Linked DNA regions of Persicobacter psychrovividus. The protein of the gene in region 1 interacts with the protein of each later gene in a pairwise test. Links are inferred from orthologs where the notes say so. Each region holds a gene or a part of one and is shown on either strand. Other genes may lie near its edges. The genes, in order: groL and AABK40_RS01315.

Region 1 (11,442 bases):
CCGAACATTGGGGTTGGTTTTCACAGACTGGTACTTCACCTCCGCATTCCACGTCAGGTAGGCATAAAGGGTCATGTCATCCGCCCCTTTGAAATTTTCCTTGAAAATCTGAAATTCTGAATACTTCACTGGCGGAAACATCTTCCGTGCCTTGCCGTCCTCATTGCCGCGGTTGCCATTATTTACCGACACCACCCGAAAGGTATTTGCCCCGAGGGTACTCAGGTTGCCATCAATACTTGCTTTGATCCCGTCAATAGCCGTAATAATTCCCACCAGGGAACTAATCCCAATCGCAATAATTAAGGCAGTGAGTAAAGAGCGAAAAAGGTTTCCCTGAATAGAGCGTAAACCTTCTTTAAAATTTTCTAAGATTTCCATAGGTTGGTGATAAAAATCAACGTATATATTGGCAAAACACAAGTTATTAGTATCAAATCAAAAACAGAATATTCTTCCACAGAAATATTTAAAAAATTACCTGAACGGCTGCTCTTTCTTATGAAAAAACACTTCCGCATCTTCCTCCTATGCTTTTTATTGCTCAGTACACAAAAAGCCTTCTCCATGTATTTGCTTTTACCCATGGACCAAAAGCAAACCAATCACCTCAAAGCTTATGGCATCGCTTATTGGATGTTGGCCCAGGATCAGGAGATCAACTGGCTCCTGAATTTTCGCGGAGGCAGTTTTTTGGTCAAATACAGTCAGAAGTACGAAAATGAATGTGTCATTCGGGGCGTTTCCTACGAAGTGATCTCCGATGGGCAGTCCAATCAAATCGTTTCAAAATTAGCATCCCCAAACACCAATACGGATGTCATGAAACTTCAGAAACCGCCAAAAATTGCCGTTTACAGCCCAAAAAGTAAGCAACCCTGGGACGATGCCGTCACCTTGGTACTCACCTATGCCGAAATTCCTTACGAGGTTGTTTTTGACGATGAAGTACTGCTGAACGACCTCCCAAAATACGACTGGCTCCACCTGCATCATGAGGATTTTACGGGGCAATACGGGAAATTTTACCGTGCCTACCGCTATCAGTCGTGGTATATTGAGCAACAGAAAGAGTTTGAGGAAGCTGCCCACAAGCACGGGTTCACGAAAGTCTCCCAAATGAAGCTCGCAGTGGTAAAACGAATTCAGGAGTTTGTTGCTGGCGGAGGCTTTTTGTTTGCCATGTGTTCTGCCACCGATACTTTTGATATTGCCCTTGCCGCTGACGGCGTGGACATCTGTGAATCCATGTATGATGGCGACCCTGCAGATCCACATGCACAGCGAAAGCTTAATTTCGCCCCCACTTTTGCCTTTCAGGATTTTAAAATCAACAGAAATCCGATGGAATATGAATTCAGTAATATCGATAATCAAGAAATTGAAAGGGGTTTGTCGGAAAATAATGATTATTTCTCCCTCTTTGAATTTTCAGCCAAATGGGACCCCATCCCAACCATGCTGACGCAAAACCATGTGCGCATTGTGAAAGGCTTCATGGGCCAGACTACTGCTTATAAAAAGAAGCTCATTAAATCGGATGTGGTGGTTATGGGAGAAACCAAATCCATCGATGAGGCACGCTATTTACATGGCGTTTATGGCAAAGGCTTCTGGACTTTCTATGGTGGCCATGACCCTGAGGACTATAAGCACCTCGTTGGAGAGGACCCCACCGATCTGAACCTCCACCCGAATTCCCCAGGCTACCGACTGATTTTGAATAACATCCTGTTCCCTGCCGCCAAAAAGAAGAAGCGCAAAACCTAAATAGACACCAAAAGACAATAGCAATCCGCAGGTTGGAGGCTCCACTTCATTCTGCAGGTTGCCATCAAGCTTGCTTTCTGCATCACCAAACATCCTGTTCCACGCTTTGGAATAGGATTTTTTTTGCCCCTAAAACCTAAGAGCAGGTATAAAAACTGACATTATACTGCAAATTTTTAGTTTCAAATGCCCTGCAAAGTCAAGAATATTGAATTAATGCGATAAATTCCTCTGCCAATCTGTCAGTTCTCCGATCATTTTGTTAATTTTGCAACCTATAATAGGGCACATTTTTTGTTCCTATCACAAAAATTTTAGAACAACAGATTAGAAATGAGCGATATCATTAAAGACCTTGGGGTTTTGGATAACGATGAGCAACACTCTCAAAAAGTGGATGCTACGGCCGTTAAAATCAGCCAAAAAGTAAATCCTGAACGCACAAAGAAAATGTACATTGAAAGTTATGGTTGTCAGATGAACTTCTCGGATTCCGAGATCATCACCTCCATCATGGCTGAAAATGGATATGGTACAACAGATACTTACAAGGATGCTGATGTCATCTTACTGAACACTTGTTCAATCCGTGAGAAAGCTGAAAAAACCATTCGCAAAAGACTCGAGGAATTCAATGCCGTAAAGCGCACAAAACGCGACCTGATGGTAGGTGTGTTGGGTTGTATGGCTGAAAGACTTAAATCTCAGCTCCTTGAAGAGGAAAAAGTGGTGGATTTGGTTGTAGGACCAGATGCTTACCGAGATCTCCCTGCCCTGGTAAGTAAAGTAGAAGATGGCCAAAAAGCCGTAAACACTATCCTTTCCAAAGAAGAAACCTATGCCGACGTTACCCCTGTTCGTCTGAACAGCAACGGACTGACGGCCTTTATCTCCATCATGCGTGGTTGCGATAATATGTGTTCTTTCTGTATTGTTCCCTTCACCCGTGGACGTGAGCGCAGCCGCGACCCGCACTCTATTGTTGCAGAGGCAAAAGACCTTTTCGATAAGGGCTACCGCGAAGTTACTTTGCTTGGCCAGAATGTGGACTCTTACAAATGGGCAAAAGATGTGGACACCAACACCAAGAAAGAGATCAATAAACTTGGCGCCGAAGAGATCGTCAATTTTGCTGACCTGCTGAAAATGGTGGCCGCCGTTTCTCCAGACCTGCGCGTACGATTCTCCACCTCACACCCAAAAGACATTACGGATGATGTGCTTTACGCCATGCGTGATCACGAGAACATCTGTAACTACATTCACCTGCCCGCACAGTCGGGTAACAGCCGTGTGCTGGATTTGATGAACAGAACTTACGACCGTGAGTGGTACATTAATCGTGTGGATGCCATCCGTAGCATTATTGGTGAAGACTGTGGTATTTCTTCAGATTTCATCACTGGTTTCTGTACTGAAACAGAAGAAGAACACCAGGAAACCCTCTCGCTAATGGAATATGTTAAGTATGACTATGCTTATATGTTCTTCTACTCTGAGCGCCCAGGGACTTTAGCGGCTAAAAAGTTTGAGGACGATATTCCTTTGGACGTTAAAAAACGCCGACTTGAGGAAATCATCGCGGTACAAAATGCCTCGTCTTTAGCAAGAAACAAACGCCAGGTTGGGCAGGTACAGAAGGTCTTGGTAGAGAAAATCTCCAAGAAAGACGAAAACCAACTCAGCGGACGAAATTCTGCCAACAAAGTAGTGGTATTCGATAAAGAACATTACAAACCAGGCGACTATGTGATGGTCAAAATCACCGACTGCACCCAGGGAACACTCCTTGGCAAGGCCGTCGAAGCATAATCCCCCTAAGATACAGCGGGCGTAAAACAGCAATCGTTTTACGCCCTTGTTGATTTTTTAAACCCATCTACAATATTTACTATGTCCATATTTTCAGAAGAAGAAATCCAGAGTATCAAACAGCGTTTTGGCATTGTGGGAAACTCCCCACTGCTGAACTATGCCATTCAGGTAGCCATGCAAGTGGCCCCTACCGACATGTCCGTTTTGATTACCGGTGAAAGCGGTAGCGGTAAAGAATCATTTTCCAAAATCATTCATCACCTTTCTTCTCGTAAACATGGTCAGTTTATCGCTGTAAATACCGGCGCCATTCCTGAAGGCACCATCGATTCCGAATTGTTTGGACACGAAAAAGGCGCCTTTACCGGCGCAAGTGATTCCCGGAAAGGCTATTTTGAAGTTACGGACGGCGGAACCATCTTCCTCGACGAAATCGGTGAAATGCCGCTGGGCACACAAGCCCGATTGTTGCGCGTACTGGAGAATGGTGAATTCATCAGGGTTGGCTCTTCAAAAGTGCAGAAAACAAATGTTCGTGTGGTGGCCGCAACCAACGTCAACCTGATTAAGGCGGTAGAAAAAGGCGAATTCCGCGAGGACCTGTACTATCGACTGAATACCGTCCCGATTTTCGTGCCTCCATTGCGTGAACGTGGCAAGGATGCCTTGCTCCTTTTCCGTAAATTCTCCGCAGATTTCGCTGACAAATACCATATGAGCCCGATCTCCCTGGACTATTCTGCGCAGGAAAGCCTGTTACAATACCGCTTCCCTGGTAACATTCGCCAGTTGCGCAATATGGTAGAGCAAATTGCCGTGTTGGAGATGAGCAGAAAAATTGATGCCGAAACCCTGCGGAAATACATCCCTAAAGAAGCACCAAATTTGCCTTCTGTAATTCGCCGTGAAGAAGAATCAACAGAAAAAGAACGGAGCAACTTCGATAGTATGTCAGAAAGGGACATCCTCTATAAAGTACTTTTCGAAATGAGAAAGGATATGGCGGAGATGAAAACGATGCTGCTTGAGATGGGCTATAACAAAACCAGCACAACAAGCACTCCTCCCCCGCCGGTCAACAACAACTTACCCATGCTGGCAGCTCCAGGGCAATTCAGCAACAGCAGTGGCAGCGTTAAAGGGAACGAATACCCGGAGAACAAACCTGCCTATTCGGCCACCTCGTCCGAAAATGCAAAGAACAACGCCATGATGTACCAGGAAGAAGAGGAAGACATGGGCACCTATGAGATTTCGGAAGTAGAGGACATCAGTCATGAACATGCCGGAGAAGAATCCCTGAGCATCGAAAAGACAGAAAAAGACCTTATTATCAAGGCTTTGCGAAAAAATAACAACAAAAGACGGTATGCGGCACAAGATTTGGGAATCTCTGAACGCACCTTATATCGCAAGATTAAACAATATGAAATTGACCAATAATTATTTTCATCCATTTCTATTGTGTATCATTACCACGATAATTTTTAACTATTCATGAATATCTTTCGACGTTTTATATTCAGTCTCCTCCTGATCAGCGGATGTACCCTGTGCTTTTCAGGTTGCGGGTTTTACACCTTCACGGGTGCATCTATTGATTACTCCAAAGTAAAAACCGTATCTATCGGCAATTTTTACGATGAGTCCAACACGGGGCCGGCGAACCTGTCACAGGATTTTACCAATGCCATCAGAGATTATTTTCAGCAAAATACATCACTGGCATTAGTGGATGAAGATGGTGACCTGCAAATCCAGGGGGTAATCTCTGGCTACAGATTCTCGCCACAGGCACCACAATCGGGCGGTAACACCAACCTCGAAGGGGCCGATGCCGCAGGTTTGGAACGACTGACAATCTCCGTTAAGGCTGATTATATCAATACCACCGATGACACCTATAATTTCGAGAATAAAACCTTCTCGTTTTACGATGATTACAACCCCAACACCCAAGACCGAACCGCTGCCGAGCAACAGTTAATCCCGACCATTACAGACCAAATTATTTTGGATATCTTTAATGCCTCTGTCGCCAACTGGTAGTATTTGTAATTTATAGATAAAAAAATGACTTGTTTAAAGTACTATTTTATTCTATATTTTAGTGTCCACTTAAAAATTAGCGAGTGAAACTTTCTACATTTCATCATTTGCTCTATCATCTCGATACAGCTACCCTCTCGGAAATCACCGATCTACAGGATCTGAGTGAACAATACCCCTATTGTTCTCTTTACAAAATCCTGATGGCAAAGGTGGCGAAAGAAAATGATGGCTTAGATTATCGTGAAATGCTGCAGAGCGCGGCCCTGAGAAGCCCCGATCGAAAACACCTCAAAAAAGTACTTGATGAAAAAAACATCACAGCCTTTTATAATAATAACACGATAACCGATAACAATAACAATATTGAATGGGCTGCTGAAGACAAAATTGCAGATCAACGCAATATTGTACATCAAGAATGTAGAAAAAACAGTAATAATCCACTAAATTTACTGACTACTCAGCAACGGAAAGATCCCGAAGAACAATTTGAGGATCTAAATACCGATGATGCCGAGGGGATTGCCGAACAAATTCATGGGTATTTGGAAGAATACTTACGTGTGAAAGCACAATATGACGAAACACAGCAAATGCCTGAAGTAAAACCCGCTGAGGAAAAATCATCGATTACGGAATCAGAAGAAAAATTGGTGGAACAAAAAATAATGACCGATAGAGACCATCTACTGCGTGAGCAGGAGGATCTTATCGACCGCTTTATAGCCAACGGGCCGTCGGTGCGCCGACCAGTAAGCCCAACTCAGGAAAGTCCCAAAGCTGTGGACCTTGCTGAGTACAGTACTCGAATGAGTACGGAACTTTATACAGAAAATCTGGCGAGGATCATGGAGCGTCAGGGAAATTTATCCGAAGCAAAGAAGATTTACAAGGCTTTGATTTGGAAATTTCCCGATAAAAAAGCTTACTTTGTGAATTGCATTGAAAAACTACATAATCTTAGAAAATAAATGTTTACTGTTTTAATTGGAGTGATCATCGTTGCAGCAGTATTGCTGGTTGTGGTTATCTTGGCGCAAAACCCTAAAGGTGGAGGATTATCTTCACAGTTTGGCGGCTCAAGCACCTCTCAGATCATGGGGGTAAAGAAAACCACAGATTTTTTGGAAAAAATCACTTGGGGATTGGCAATTGGTATTGTTGTGCTAACCCTTGCTACTCACTTTTTTATTGGTGAGCAAAGAACTACAGGAGGAAATACCTTCAACAGCCCTAATGTAGAAAAAGCAATTCAGTCAGCTCCGGCGACTCAACTGCCTCAGGCACCTGCTGAAACACCAGCAAGTGACGATGCAGCAGCACCGGCACAAGAAGCACCGGCAAATTAATTTTGCTGATAAAACACACTCTTCACTGAAGAGCGGAAAGCGCTGTTCCTATTCGGGACAGCGTTTTTTTTATGCCCAAAAAAACCACCACCCCCGCAGCTAAAAAATGGCAGGTGATCTGCCATCAACATCCATCAGCTATGTCATTTTTTCAAGCCTGTCAGTGCCACAACCCACCCGATGATGGTATTTATAAGTCAATTTGTCACAAATAAAGACGGCTTATAAATTGGCACATTCTATGTTCAAATTATGTTCGAAAATGTTTTAATTTTTAAACAGTAATAACAGAAATGTCTAACGTAACCATTAAACCTCTTGCGGACCGCGTGCTTGTGGAAGCCGCTGCCGCTGAAACGACAACAGCATCAGGAATTATCATCCCTGACACTGCCACTGAAAAACCATCTCAGGGTACTGTAGTGGCTGTTGGCCCAGGAAAAAAAGATGAGCCTTTAACGGTAAAAGTTGGCGATAGTGTATTGTATGGCAAATATGCCGGCACAGAGATCACTCACGAAGGCAAGCAATATTTGATCATGCGTGAAGCTGACATCTTCGCTATTATTTAATCTGTTTTTTTCATTTTAATTCTAAAATCCATACATCATGGCTAAAGATATTTTATTCCACGCTGATGCGCGTGAAAAGCTAAAAAAAGGTGTTTCAGTAATTGCTGATGCTGTAAAAGTAACTTTGGGACCTAAGGGCCGCAATGTAATCCTTGACAAAAAATTCGGTGCGCCATCAGTAACCAAAGATGGTGTTTCTGTTGCCAAAGAAATTGAATTGGAAGATTCAGTAGAAAACATGGCAGCGCAGTTGGTAAAAGAAGTTGCTTCTAAAACTGCTGACATGGCAGGTGACGGAACCACAACAGCCACTGTCTTGACACAGTCGATCTTTGAAAGCGGTATCAAAAACGTAGCAGCGGGCGCCAACCCAATGGACCTTAAGCGTGGTATCGACAAAGCTGTTGCTTTGATCATCGAAGATTTGAAAAAAACTTCAAAAGCAATCACTTCTTCTGAAGAGGTTGCACAGGTGGGTACAATCTCTGCCAACAACGATAAAGAAATCGGTACGATGATCGCGGAAGCGATGGATAAAGTGGGTAAAGACGGTGTAATTACTGTTGAAGAAGCCAAAGGTACTGAAACAGAAGTAAAAACGGTAGAAGGTATGCAATTCGACCGTGGATACCTTTCTCCATATTTTGTAACCAATACCGAAAAAATGGAAGTGGCGATGGAGTCCCCTTACATTTTGATTTACGACAAAAAAATCGGCAGCATGAAAGAATTGCTACCTGTTTTGGAAGCCGTAGTGCAAACAGGTAAAGGTTTGGTCATTGTTGCTGAGGACATCGAAGGTGAAGCTTTGGCGACTTTGGTTGTGAACAAAATGCGTGGTTCTTTGAAAATCGCTGCTGTAAAAGCACCAGGTTTCGGCGACCGTCGCAAAGCAATGTTGGAGGATCTTGCGGTACTGACAGGCGGTACGGTAATTTCTGAAGAGCGTGGTTACAAACTGGACGCAGCAACCATCGATATGTTGGGTACTGCTGAGAAAGTAAACATCGACAAAGACAACACGGTAATCGTTAATGGTGCTGGTAACAAAGAGCTTATCCAGGCGCGTATCAACGAGATCAAAGTTCAGATCGAAAACACTTCTTCAGACTACGATAAAGAGAAATTGCAAGAGCGTTTGGCTAAATTGGCTGGCGGTGTGGCAATTCTTTACATCGGTGCTGCTACTGAAGTAGAGATGAAAGAGAAAAAAGACCGTGTAGATGATGCATTGCATGCAACGCGTGCTGCTGTTCAGGAAGGAATCGTTCCTGGTGGTGGGGTTGCTTTGATCCGCGCATCGAACGTTCTTGATGGTGTTGAAGGCGAAAACGAAGATCAAACTACAGGTATCAACATTATCCGTCGTGCAATTGAGGCGCCTTTGCGTACTATCGTTGCCAATGCTGGCGGAGAAGGTTCTGTCGTTGTTCAAAAAATTCGCGAAGCGGAAGGTGACTTCGGTTACAATGCCCGTGACGACAAATACGAAGCAATGGTAGCTGCTGGTATCATCGACCCAACGAAAGTAACGCGTTTGGCTTTGGAGAATGCAGCCTCAATCGCTTCATTATTATTGACAACAGAATGTGTTGTTGCTGATCGTCCTGAAGAAGGTGCTGGCGCACCAGCTATGCCTCCAATGGGTGGCGGCATGCCAGGCATGATGTAATAAACACATCAAAAAAGCATATTATTTTAAAGGCCAGTTATTTGACTGGCCTTTTTTTATATCCCATATCATCAGCCAATAGTCCAATTCATCACTATTTAGGGCATAAAGGCAAAGGTTCTTTCATTTTTTACAAGACGACATAACCAAATAGCCCCAAGAAAAGGTTAAGACCATAGATTATACACAAACTATAACTATGAAAAACTATATTGACCGTTTTCTCGACCCTATGCTCTCTGGGCTTGGTGGAGTTGTCCCTTCGGTTGTAGGGGCTATTATTGTACTCATTGTGGGTTTTTTGATTGCCAAGGCCATCAAATCAGTCCTTAAAACGATCCTCAGCAAATCCAGGCTTGATGAAAGAATCAACAAGCGGACAAAAAGTGGTAATTTCAATATTGAAAACACCATTGCAAACATCGTCTATTACCTCATATTAGTCTATGTGCTGCTACTTGTCCTGGACATGATGGGCGTACGGGGTGTTTTGGCGCCACTACAGGGCATGTTCAATGAATTCATTCAGTTTATCCCGAGAATTCTTGCCGCGGGCATCATCGGTTTTGCAGGCTATATTATTGCCTCCATTGCCAAGGAAGCTGCTGGCCTGCTTACAGGAGGACTTGATAAATTATCCGCAAAAATTGGCGTAAAGTCTTCTTTCGATTTCACCAAAGTGGTGCGTCAGATCGTTTTCCTGATAGTCTTTATTCCAATTTTGATCATTGCGCTGGACAGCCTGAAAATGGAAGTCATTTCTGGTCCTGCAACAGAAGCTTTATCTACCCTACTCGGTGCGATTCCTAACATTATTGCAGCGGCGATTATTTTAGCCCTGTTCTTTATCGGAGGTCGATACATCTCAAAAATCATTGAAAGTTTAGCCGCAAATTTGGGCATCGACCAAATGGCCAATAAAGTGGAAGGCATTCAGTACATTTCCCAGAAAACAGCAATCAGTAAGATCATCGGTAACCTGGTCTTTTTCTTCATTGCTTTCAGCGGTACAATTGCAGCAATCGAGAAGCTGCAATTCATGCAACTCTCTGCCATTCTAAGCGAATTACTTGAACTTTGTGGGCATATCTTCTTTGGCCTGATCATTCTCGGTGTAGGTACCTGGATTGCCTCCATCGCTTATAAGATGCTGAGCAAAAATCAGGAGAACAAATTCGTCGCTTCCATTGCACGTGCAGGAATCATCGGCCTGTTCCTGGCTATTGGTTTACGTCAGATGGGCATTGCAGACGAAATCGTTAATTTAGCCTTTGGGCTTACCCTTGGCGCCATTGCAGTAGCCATTGCACTATCCTTTGGTATTGGTGGCCGCGAAGCCGCTGGCAAGCTGATGAACGACTGGGTGGAGAAATACCGCAACAGTAAGGGTGGCAATAATGAAGGACCTAAAAAATTACATTAAAGCATCATGCAATGCACACACCGATAAAAATGGCTATTGATCACTCCCTTTTTAGCCACATCAATGAGGTGCATTGTTTTGTAAAAAGGAAAGATGTTACACGCTAAAGCCTTCATTGTATTACAAGAGGTCTTTGGGAAAACGTTTTAACAAAATCATTCCTTTACATCAAATAGTAAATTGATGACCATTAAAAAAGGCTGCCTTATTTTGGCAGCCTTTTGCTATTCTTCACGAATAGAATTATCCTGAATGTCATCAATTCCTCTTAACTCGACATCAAAAGAGAACATGTTCTTAAAGTCCTCTCCAGTGTCTTCCATATCTTCATCCTCCACATCATAATACCACACCACACTTACCGAAGTATTGGAAGGGTGCCCCTCTTCAAGCATCTTGAGCATATCCACAAAACACTTGCTTGAACTCGTATTCATGTATTAGAGCTGAAATACCACCTTGGTTTTTTCGGGCGGATTTTGAAGGTAAATCTTCAGCCACGTCGTCACCTTTGCAAAAAATGTCCGAGCATCTTCTGGTATTGAACGGCCTCGAAACCTCATCAATCCCTTGTCGGTAGATAACAAAATTTCTGGCGTACGACGATCTGCACTTATATATACAATCTCTCCTTTTCCCATTAGGTTGAAATGAATGCCTGACACAGCCAAAGCGCCATGCCACAAATGAATTTATTCCACAAATTAACGGAAAATTCAATGAAACACAATAAGAAGGATTCCCTCTTATGAAATAAAAATAGCAAACATTTAGTTCATATCTCTAATT
Region 2 (11,348 bases), 1.8 Mb from region 1 along the record:
AAAGAATATTGAAAATATTGGAGCCCAGTAAATTCCCCAAAGCCAGGTCAACCTGCTGCTTGCGTGCGGCAATAACTGAGGTCACCAACTCGGGCAGGCTCGTTCCCAGCGCCACTACGGTCAGTCCAACAACCCGCTCGGGCACTTCAAAGTACAATGCAATCGCCTGCGCACCACCCACAAAGAAATCTGACCCAAAATACAAGCCAATTCCACCGACGAGTATCCACATAAGATCCGTAAATATACTGCCCGTAATTCCCTGCTCCAGTACTTCAGCCACTTCCTCAGGAACGTGTGGGTTTCGTTTTGCATCCACCATCTGATAGGCTAAATAGGCGATCAGGCCTGCAAAAAGAACAGCGCCCTCCACCAGGCTCAGCATGCCACCATGCACCAGTACAAAAAGCAGTAAAGAAGCGACAAAGGTTACGGGCCAATCGATTCTCATGGTCTTTTTATCCACCATAATCGGACTGATCAGGGCGGTAATTCCCAAAACCAATGCCAGGTTACAAATATTGGAGCCCACCACATTTCCCATCGCTAAATCGGGACTGCCACGGAATGCCGCCTGCACAGAGACCAGCAACTCGGGTGCTGAGGTGCCAAAGGCAATGACCGTCAGCCCAACGACCATCGGCGAAATCTTGTAGCGTAATGCCAAAGTAGAGCCTCCTTTAACCAGGTAATGCCCTCCGGCGATCAGTAATACCAGCCCTCCGATCAAGGATAAAATATTGATTAACATTGGATTCATAGAAAACCTAAAAAGTAATACGGTTGTATAAGACTACAATATTAGTAAAAAGACCTTAAAGCGAAGAGCAATGCAGTGAATAAAAAAAAGCAGACCGATGTGCGACCATCAATCTGCTTTTTCTTAAAAATCACCTTTTTTAAAGGCTTAATCCTTGGACCCGAATGCCAAATCGCCTGCGTCTCCCAAACCAGGGATAATGTAAGATTTTTCATTCAGGTGGCTGTCCTCTGCACATAACCATACCGAGCAACGGTCACCCATACGCTCTTTCACATAAGCAACCCCTTCAGGTGCGGCAATAATCGCAACAATATGAATTGATCGAGGATTTCCCTTTTCAATCGCTTTCTCGATCGAATCTACCAGCGAACGGCCCGTTGCAAGCATTGGGTCTACGATAATCAAATCACGACCTTCCAGGTTAGGGTAAGCCGCATAGCCCAAATCAATCTCGAAACCATCTTCGGCATCAGGGTTTGGTGTACGGTATGCACCAATAAAACCACTCGAGGCCTGGTCGAGGATATTCATAAAACCATTGTAAAACGGCAGGCCTGCACGAAGCACGGTCATTAGGATAGGCTGCTTTTCCAGCATCGGTATCTCGCTCTCACCCAATGGTGTTTTGACCGTCTTGGTAACATACGGCAGGTCTTTGGAAACCTCATAGGCCATCAATTCCCCAAGGCGTTCAATATTTCTGCGGAAGCGCATGGTATCCTTCTGAATATTTTCATCACGCATCTCTGCCAGAAAATGGTTGGCAACCGACGATTCACTATTTAATCTAAAAATCTTCAAAACAAGCGTATTTATTTTATCATTAAATCCTTTGCAAATATAGCTATTTAACTTGATTTACACTCAGCTGTTTCTAATCATAAATTGAAAGATTTTAAGAATCAGAATCATTCACAAAATCTGTAATAATTATTAAAATTCCTGTTAATTATATCAATTCACTGCTCAAAAATAAAAATTCAACTGAATAACATGATATATATCAGCAAACAAAAGCATCTTAATGATTGAATAACAAGCCTAAAGGATAGATCAAGCAATGATTCACTTTATCAAAAAAAACAGCTTTTTATCGGTGCAGGGTTTCAATACTGAAATGAAGCTATTATATTTGCTTGCCCTTAAGCTCATTAAGGGCTTTTTTATTTTATAAAAATTTCAAGGTGATGATTGTAAAAGACAAGGCATTCAAGATGTTTATAGATGAGGAGCAATTGGCTCAAGGCATCGAGAAATTAGCGCAACAAATCAATAAGGACTACGAGGGCAGAAAGCCTATTTTCTTGGCAGTACTGAACGGGTCTTTCATGTTTGCTGCCGACTTGTATCGTCAAACAAATTTAGAATCTACAATATCATTTATTAAGCTGGCCTCTTACGAGAGCATGAACTCTACAGGTTCTATTAAAGAATTGGTGGGTTTGCAAGGTTCTCTTAAAGGAGAAGATGTAGTGATCATCGAAGATATCGTAGACACTGGCAACACCTTGGAGCATATCATGAACCTTTTGAATGACAAAGGAGTGAAATCTGCTGAGATCGCCACGCTGCTTTATAAGCCTGAAGCTTACAAAAAAGATATTCCTGTAAAATATGCCGCATTCGAGATCCCCAACAAATTTGTGGTTGGATATGGTCTGGATTACGATGGCCTGGGACGTAACCTCCCAGCTATTTATCAGCTTGCGGAATAAAAAATTCATTTTTTTAAGGAGTTAATCTCCGAGAGATTTTTAACTTCATACCGAAATAACAATTTCATAATTTAAATTTTTACACTTATGCTTAATATCGTTCTGTTCGGCCCTCCTGGTGCAGGTAAAGGAACTCAGTCAGAGTTAATGATTGAAAAATATGGTTTGTTACACATCTCTACAGGAGACCTTTTCCGCAAACACTTAGGCGAAGGAACTGAACTGGGCAAATTGGCCAAAAGCTACATGGACAACGGTAACCTTGTTCCTGATAAAGTAGTGATTGATATGGTTGATGATCGCCTGAAAGAGGTAACGGACGCTAAAGGAATCATCTTTGATGGCTTCCCGCGTACTGTGGCACAGGCAGAAGCATTGGATACGCTGATGAATGGCAAAAACACGCCTATCAGCGGGATGATCGCCTTGGAGGTAGAAGATCAAGAATTGAGAAACCGCATTTTGGAGCGTGGTAAATCTTCAGGACGCGCGGATGATCAAAGCATTGATAAAATTAACAATCGCATCAGTGTATATAAAGCGGAGACTTTGCCCGTTGCCGAGTATTACAACAAGCAAGGCAAATTGGCAAGCATCAATGGTGTTGGCTCTATTGAGTCTATCTTTGGCAACATCTGCGAAGCGGTTGAAAAACTTCAATAATTTCCGTCAGAAATAAACATTGCTGACTTTACAGCCCTTTCCTTAGTGGATAGGGCTGTTTTTTTTTGCGGAACAGTTTTTGATTCTGATAAAACATTACCCTTAAAATAGTTAGCAACAAAGCAGGTGACCAAACAGGGAAGATCACCGAAATTTTGGTAACTTGCGGGTTAATTATGCGTTCTGCAACGGCTGAGCGTATCAAATCAAGAAAAAGCACTTAGTTATACATATATGTCAGCTTCAAACTTTATCGATCACGTTCGATTATGCTCCCGTTCCGGCAAAGGCGGTTCCGGTGCAATAAGTTTCCGTAGAGAAAAACACGTTCCCCGCGGGGGACCAGATGGTGGTAATGGTGGCCGTGGTGGTCACGTTATCGTTCGGGGAAACTCCCAATTATGGACATTGCTGCATTTGCGTTACCGCAAGCACATTATCGCTGGAGTTGGAGAATCTGGCGGAGGCATGCGTTCTAGTGGAGCTCAGGGAAAAGATGAAATCATCGAAGTACCATTGGGGACGATCATCCGTGATGCTGAAACCAATGAAATCCGTGCAGAAATCACCGAACATGATGAGGAAATCATCATTACCCCCGGTGGGCGAGGTGGCCTCGGCAACGAGAATTTCAAAACGGCAGTAAATCAAACTCCACGCTTTGCACAGCCTGGCGAACCAGGAATGGAAGAGTGGCTGGTTTTGGAGCTGAAACTTTTGGCTGATGTGGGCCTTGTAGGCTTCCCAAATGCCGGAAAATCCACCCTTCTTTCCAGTATTTCAGCCGCGCGCCCTGAGATTGCAGACTACCCATTTACCACTTTGGTGCCTAACCTTGGGGTGGTTTCTTATTACGACAACCGCTCATTTGTAATGGCCGATATTCCTGGAATTATCGAAGGAGCGGCAGAAGGAAAAGGGCTTGGCTTGCGATTTTTACGCCATATTGAGCGTAACTCCATGCTGTTGTTCATGATTCCTGCAGATACCGAGGATGTGCAAGAAGAGTACCGCGTATTGCGTGGTGAACTTGAGCAGTACAACCCAGAACTGCTGGATAAACACCACATTCTGGCCATCACCAAAACCGATATGCTGGATGAGGAAATGATGGAGGAATTCAAAGAAGATCTTCCTGAAGGAGTAAAAACACTCTTTATTTCATCAATTACACAAACTAACTTAGATCAATTAAAAGATGCTATCTGGCAAGGGCTGAATGCTCCTGAAGATGACAAATAGCTCATTTTGGCAGATTTATGTCAGTCATTTTAGACAATTTGACATATTTCTCCAATTGGCAAATTAATTGAGATAAGAATTCATGTAGATAATTTAACCATTTTTTAGTAATGGCAGAAAATACTGTAAACGAAGAGGAAAAAAACGTACAGGGCGAAGAAACTACAAAGGAGCAAGTAGAGCAACCTGTAGCGGAAAACGAAACCACTCAAGAGGAAAACACTGAAGCACCTCAAGAGGAAGTACAAGAAGAAGTTGCTGAAGTCGATGCTTTAAAGGCCGAGGTTCAGGAGCAAAAAGACAAGTATTTGCGTCTGTATTCTGAATTTGACAACTTCCGCCGCCGTACGGCAAAAGAAAAATTGGACTTGGTACAAAATGCCAACGAAAAATTGATCGGTGAGCTGTTGTCTGTTGTTGATAACTTTGATCGTGCAAACGACAATTTCAACGAAGAAATGGATGCCAAATCTGTTCATGAAGGTGCAGTATTGATCTCTAAAAATTTGAAATCAATCTTGGAAAAGTTCGGACTGACTCCCATTGAAACGGAGAAGGGCGACGCCTTCGATACGGACATTCATGATGCGATTACGGAAATTCCTGTTCCCGAAGAGGAGCTAAAAGGCAAGGTTTTCGACGTAGTTGGTAAAGGATATAAGCTTAACGACAAGGTCATTCGCTTCGCGAAGGTTGTTGTGGGCGCAAAATAAATTTAAAAAGAATCGAGTTTTAGTCGGTTGCACTTCAGGGCACAGGGTCAATATCCTTTGCCCTGAAATGCACCACTTACGCTTTAATCCATATTTAGCAAATGGCCAAAAGAGATTATTACGAGGTATTAGGGCTGCAAAAGGGCGCTTCCGAAGCGGAAATCAAGAAAGCATACCGCAAGGTAGCGATCAAGTATCACCCTGATAAAAACCCTGATAACCCAGAGGCAGAAGAAAAATTTAAGGAAGCAGCTGAGGCTTATGAAGTCCTTAGTGATGCTCAGAAACGTCAGCGTTACGACCAGTTCGGCCACCAGGGAATGGGTGGCGGAGGCTTCGGCGGTGGCGGAGGCATGAATATGGACGACATCTTCTCGCAATTCGGAGACATCTTCGGTGGCGGCGGTGGCAGCCCATTCGACAGCTTCTTCGGTGGCGGTGGTGGCGGAGGCGGACGTCCTCGTCAGCGTCGTGGCACCAACTTGCGCATCAAACTCAAGCTAACGCTTGAAGAGATGGCACATGGTGTAGAGAAGAAAATCAAGGTGAAGCGCCAGGATGCATGTAACAGCTGTGGCGGTAACGGGTCAAAGAATGGCTCATCACTTCGCACTTGTCCTACCTGTCAGGGTACGGGACAGGTTCAGAAGATCGTCAATACCATGTTGGGGCAAATGCGTTCAGCATCTACTTGTCCGAACTGTAACGGCTCGGGACAAATGGTAGATCAGCACTGCGACAGTTGTCGTGGGGCAGGTGTTGAAACCAAAGAGGAGGTCATCACGGTAAAAATCCCTGCAGGGGTTTCTGAAGGAATGCAATTGTCCATGAGCGGCAAAGGTAATGCGCCTAAAGGTGGTGGAATTCCTGGTGATTTACTGATCGTAATCGAAGAGATTCCACATGAGTCACTGAAGCGTGAAGGTAACAATGTTGTTTATGAATTGTACGTGAACTTCGCTGATGCTGCTTTGGGAACACACGTTGAAGTACCAACGATTGATGGTAAAGTGAAGATCAAGATCGAGGAAGGCACACAATCAGGCAAGATTCTTCGCCTGAGAGGTAAAGGTTTCCGCGACATCAATGGCTATGGCACAGGCGATCAGTTGATTCATGTTAATGTCTGGACACCTCAGCATTTGTCTAAAGAGGAAAAAGAGATGCTTGAAAAACTGCGCACTGCCGACAACTTCCAGCCAGACCCAGGCAAGAAAGAAAAAGGCTTCTTCGAAAGAATGCGTGAGTTCTTTTAATAGAAACTGATCAATAGAAATACAAAACAGCCCTTACATTTAGTTGTAAGGGCTGTTTTTTTATGTAATGAATTTCCGGTTCGTCTGTAAACACCCTAAATCCACCACGATCAGAATAAAATTTGGTTATGGTGGATTTTGTTTTTTCTAACTTTCTAATAATAGTACAATTCACAAGTTGGTAAACCTACATTTGTGTAGAATTACCGGGTTAATACATTATAAATCAGGTGGTTAAAAAAGTATAAGCATAGCAATCCCCTTCAAGCTTTTTACAGCTTGTTCGATCTTAAAATAAAATTCAATTAGGCTACCTTATTTTGACTTAAATAGCGGGCATTCGAAGCGAAGACCCCTGTGTAAACCATCAGCATTTGGATCTGTGGGTTTCGAGCTGTAATCTTCTTCAATGCATAGCTTTCTTTATGGTTACCAAATGCTCCCTCCATGACGGTATTCCGCGCATTAGATAAGGCTTTCACCAATGTATCTTTTTGCTTGTCAGGGTCTTTTGGTTTAGGACCTTTCCTCGGAAAGCAGGTGATAATACCCTTGTTCGTACTGTAAGTCCTGTTTTTATTATTAGCATATAGCTTATCGGCACCAGCGCAATTCACCTCCCCAAAAAACGCTGTATGCTTCTGAATGGTCTTTTGATATCGGACACCTTCATGGAAAGCGCAGAAATCCATATGTTCGATATAGCTGATACCTGATACTGAAACCATATGAACTTTCAGACCATACTCGACGGGCTTATTTTCCTTGCCTCGAACGATCGGACGAATATGTGGCTGAGCGAAGCTTACAATTCGATCGGGAATACTCGAAGGAGGGTTTGATAAGAAGTGTTTTTGCTCCTTTAGTATTCGTTGGCACATATTAAAAATGGCTGTTTCGCGGTCAGCCAAAAGTTTCGTTCCACTATTTTCAGTCCTAATAATTAGAAATTGCCCCAATAATTTCTCCAACAGGTAAACCAAGCTTCGCCTGCGTTTTAGGTTTTTCTTATGAGATCTTTTCTTCTTTTTCTGATAGTTGAGTTGTTTCTTCCGCTGATCATTGAACCGACTTCGAGGCATAGGAATCTTCAGGGCTTTACACCATAACTTCATCTGATTATGAACCCAACATATTGTGTCCCAGAGCAATTTGACTCTTGTAGGATTTTTGATTTTAACTTCATAACAGGTGGCATCCATTAGAATTGCTCCTACATTTTCAAGGTCATCTTTGAATGAACTAAGCATATTCTGCTGTAAAAGATCAAAATCAATATGCTCTCCAACTATCTTTTTCACCCGAGAAACATAGCCGTGTTCTTTGATTGTGTAGTTATCAGAAAACTGGCGAAAGCAGAACATCTGCAAAGCCCAATCTGTATTTATCCGTTCACGAAGTTGCTTGTCAGACATACCATTCATGCATGAACTCAGAAAAACCAAGGCGATCATTCCTTTCTTAGAAAGGTGCGCCGGCCGGCCAGTTTGATGCTCAGGATCCGGTAAAAGTGAAGCTAACTCATCAAATGGTAGTTCTTGATGAATTTGACCAAGCTTGGAATCTTTAAAAATCCACCACCTTGGGGATAAAGTTAATTCTTTGGGAAAAATTGAGGTTTGATGATATTTATTTGGCATCTTTAAATCAGTTTAAAAAAGAATACCCCAAAAATCGCCATTTTTGACGAGATTTGGGGTTATTTTTTGTCTTTTACTGACTTAAAACCACTGAATATCTATTAGTTAGATGTTTTCAGATAGACCGAATTTCAAAACGCACTTTGACTGCACTACTCCCCACTAAGTTTGTCCTATCAACAAAACTTAATTCTACATATGAAAAATTTGATTATCCTATTAGGTATTGCACTTCCTTTAGTGTTAAACTCGTGCGACGAGCCACATAGACACCCGAAGAGTTACTACGTTGACAAATTAAATCATACATTTATGTCTACAGATCAACAATTAGAAATTATCAGACAAGCCAAAGAAGATGGGTGGGATCTTCATTATATGTCTCCGGTGGCACATTACTATTAAAAACCGGAACTGATATAGAACGAAAAAAGGCTACCTTCAAAACCGAAAGTAGCCTTTTTTGTATTTAATCAAAACTCAAAATCAATACTTCATCCGTGCCCATTTGAGCAATACCCGATAATTCACTTTTGAGCCGTTCATCAGAATTCCGATGCGGTAAATGCGGGCAGCCAACCAGGTGGTGAATATAAAACCGCCAACGAGTAAAATCATTGAAAGGGCCAATTGCCAGATTGGTACGCCAAAAGGAACGCGCATCATCATCACGATCGGTGAGGTGAAAGGGATCATCGACATCCAAAAAGCAAAAGTGCCGTGCGGATCCTGAATCACGACCGTCAGAGAAATAATAGCGAACAGCAAAGGCATACTCAGCGGAAACATGAATTGCTGATAGTCACCATCCTGATCTACGGTAGAACCTACTGCGGCGAACAATGCGGCGTATAGCAGGTAGCCACCAAGGAAATAGAAGATAAAGGAGAAGGCGATCAATCCAAAGTTCATCGTCATGAGTGCATCCATCATTTGCGGCACACCATCAGCTGTTGCAGCCACCATGGCAGGGTCGGCCATCGCGGGAGCACTTGGCCCTACGCTCACACCCGTCAGGATGGCAATCAGGGTGGTCAGCCCGAAGGAAAGCACGATCCAGATCAAAAACTGGGTAAGCACCACGCCTGCTACCCCAATAATTTTCCCCATCATCAGTTGAAAAGGTCGCACAGAAGAGATGATCACCTCCACAATACGATTGGACTTCTCTTCAATCACCCCACGCATCACCTGCGTTCCATACAGAAAGATGAAGAAGTAAATCATGAAAGCACCGATATAACCAATCACCGTTGCCGCCTCCGAATGGCTTTCGGCTTCATCACCATCAGGGGTAACATTCACCGTTCGGATACCTACCGAAGGATTCAACTTCGCCAGCCACTCCTTTGACAAGCCCGATTCTTTCAGCTTCTCTTCCTGCAATTTCTGCGAAACCACCTTGCGGATTTGCTGCTTCAAAGAAATACCAGGATTCACTTCAGAGAAATACATCAGGTTCACATCCTCGCCCTTAGCAAGCCTTGGAATCAACAATAATCCGTCATAATCACCCGCTTCAAGCTCTTCCTTGGCATCCTCCACACTCAACTTTTCATAGACAAACGCCACATCACTTGATTTATTTTCCGTGAAAGCCTGCGCAAACATACCCGATTGATCAATCACATGCACCGTCTTGCTTTCCGGTCCGCTTTGTGCCAACCAAATCGGCACTGCCCACATGGCTACAAACAACAACGGCCCCAAGAGGGTCATCACCACAAAAGACTTTTTCCGCACACGGGTCAGATATTCCCGCTTTATAATTAACAATACCTTATCCATTAGACCGATTTTTCATTAGCCGAAGCAGGGCTAACGTGTTGAATAAATATTTCACTCATCGAAGGAATGATTTCCTCGAAATGTACCACGGGCACCTGGTCAATGACCAGTTTCAGCAAATCATTGCCTTTTTGTTCCTCCTTAAGCTGAAACAATGTTTCATGCTGCCCATGCGCTAAAGGTTGCTGATGAAGCACCTCAAAAGGGCTCGTCAATTGTACGGGGCTCTCGGTAATCAACTGATAACGGTTGCCCTTATGGGCTTTCTTCACCTCCCACTTGTTGCCTTCCAATACCTTTTCCGACTTATTGATCAGTGCAATATCATCACATAATTCCTCCACCGACTCCATGCGGTGGGTTGAAAGCATTACGGTACAGCCTCGGTCACGCAAGCCCAGTATTTCATCCCGAATCAGGTTGGCATTTACGGGGTCAAAGCCAGAGAAGGGCTCATCGAGGATCAGGAATTCTGGTTCATGAATCACCGTCGAGATAAACTGTACTTTTTGCGCCATCCCTTTGGAGAGGTCCTCCACCGCTTTATCGATCCAGGTCTTCAGCTCCAGTTTCTCGAGCCAATAGTTGATTTTTTGTGCGGCATCGTGCTTACTCAAGCCTTTCAGCCGTGCAAGGTACATCAGCTGCTCGCCAATTTTCATCTTTTTATACAGCCCCCGTTCTTCGGGCAGGTAGCCAATTTTTGAAATATGATGTGGCTGCAACCGCTCACCATCAAACAGAATTGTGCCACTGTCGGCATATATAATCTGATTTATTATTCGGATCAAAGTCGATTTTCCCGCACCGTTAGGGCCGAGCAAACCATAAATGCTCCCTTTGGGAACACTAAGGGATAAGCTTTTCAGGGCCTGATGGTTTTCGTAGGATTTACAAACTTGATCTATTTCTATTAAACTCATAAACAGGTTTTAATCATTTTGACAGCAATCATAAATAGGTACGAAATCTAAGGGAGATCTTCTAATTATCATTGCAACACATGGATATTTTCGTTGAATTGATTGAAAAAATTCGTCGAGATCAATAGATTGACAAAGTTTTGTTTTACCTACCATTTTAAAAAAATATAAATTGATGTCTTTTCCTTCAATTTTTAAATACCCGTTGCAAGGACTCCTGCTTTGCCTGTTGTTGAACTGTAATGCCTTTGCGCAGGGTAACCGCCCACCTGAGTGGCTCAATAAAATGGTGAAGGTTTCCTCAGAAACCCACGATAATGCCGGTACGCTGTGCATGGTGGATTTCCCCAATAAAAACCAGTGGATTGCCGTGGCGGGCTATGCCAACAAGGCTCAGAATGTCCCTGCAATTGCCAATTACAGCTTTGAGATTGGCAGTATGACCAAGATGTTTATTGCCACGGCTATTTTGCAGCTTCATGAGCAGGGCTTGCTCGATATCAATAAGCCGATCAGTAAATATATTGATGAGCCCTGGGTGAAAAACCTGAATCGCTTTAATAAAAAAGACTGGAGTGATTCGATTAGTATCCGCAGCGTAATGAACCACACGGCGGGAATTTATGATTACCTTGATGATGGCTC

The links.
Region 2: the proteins of groL (region 1) and AABK40_RS01315 interact in binary tests that used the Escherichia coli proteins (3 or more experiments, as listed by UniProt). The link is inferred for Persicobacter psychrovividus from one-to-one orthologs.

Annotation. Positions count from the first base shown.
Region 1 is NZ_AP025292.1:2,125,691-2,137,132, forward strand. Bases 6,946-9,912 are described here. They hold groL (chaperonin GroEL), read left to right. Parts: upstream 6,946-7,595; coding sequence 7,596-9,230; downstream 9,231-9,912. Other genes in these bases: secG (preprotein translocase subunit SecG), read left to right, coding at 6,946-6,986; AABK40_RS09085 (co-chaperone GroES), read left to right, coding at 7,280-7,558; AABK40_RS09095 (mechanosensitive ion channel), read left to right, coding at 9,430-9,912. Also shown: AABK40_RS09050 (ABC transporter permease), read right to left, coding at 1-381; AABK40_RS09055 (asparagine synthetase B), read left to right, coding at 502-1,770; tRNA (N6-isopentenyl adenosine(37)-C2)-methylthiotransferase MiaB, read left to right, coding at 2,104-3,582; AABK40_RS09065 (sigma-54 interaction domain-containing protein), read left to right, coding at 3,664-5,028; AABK40_RS09070 (LptE family protein), read left to right, coding at 5,083-5,634; AABK40_RS09075 (hypothetical protein), read left to right, coding at 5,718-6,608; more of secG, read left to right, coding at 6,609-6,945; more of AABK40_RS09095, read left to right, coding at 9,913-10,653.
Region 2 is NZ_AP025292.1:301,909-313,256, reverse strand. What follows is about bases 3,422-6,294. They hold AABK40_RS01315 (nucleotide exchange factor GrpE), read left to right. Parts: upstream 3,422-4,493; coding sequence 4,494-5,096; downstream 5,097-6,294. Other genes in these bases: dnaJ (molecular chaperone DnaJ), read left to right, coding at 5,198-6,294; obgE (GTPase ObgE), read left to right, coding at 3,422-4,383. Outside these bases: AABK40_RS01340 (calcium/sodium antiporter), read right to left, coding at 1-760; upp (uracil phosphoribosyltransferase), read right to left, coding at 908-1,564; hpt (hypoxanthine phosphoribosyltransferase), read left to right, coding at 1,951-2,478; AABK40_RS01325 (adenylate kinase), read left to right, coding at 2,566-3,141; more of obgE, read left to right, coding at 3,376-3,421; more of dnaJ, read left to right, coding at 6,295-6,352; AABK40_RS01305 (DDE transposase), read right to left, coding at 6,658-7,992; AABK40_RS01300 (ABC transporter permease), read right to left, coding at 8,479-9,780; AABK40_RS01295 (ABC transporter ATP-binding protein), read right to left, coding at 9,780-10,703; AABK40_RS01290 (serine hydrolase domain-containing protein), read left to right, coding at 10,879-11,348. UniProt on the Escherichia coli protein: Participates actively in the response to hyperosmotic and heat shock by preventing the aggregation of stress-denatured proteins, in association with DnaK and GrpE. It is the nucleotide exchange factor for DnaK and may function as a thermosensor.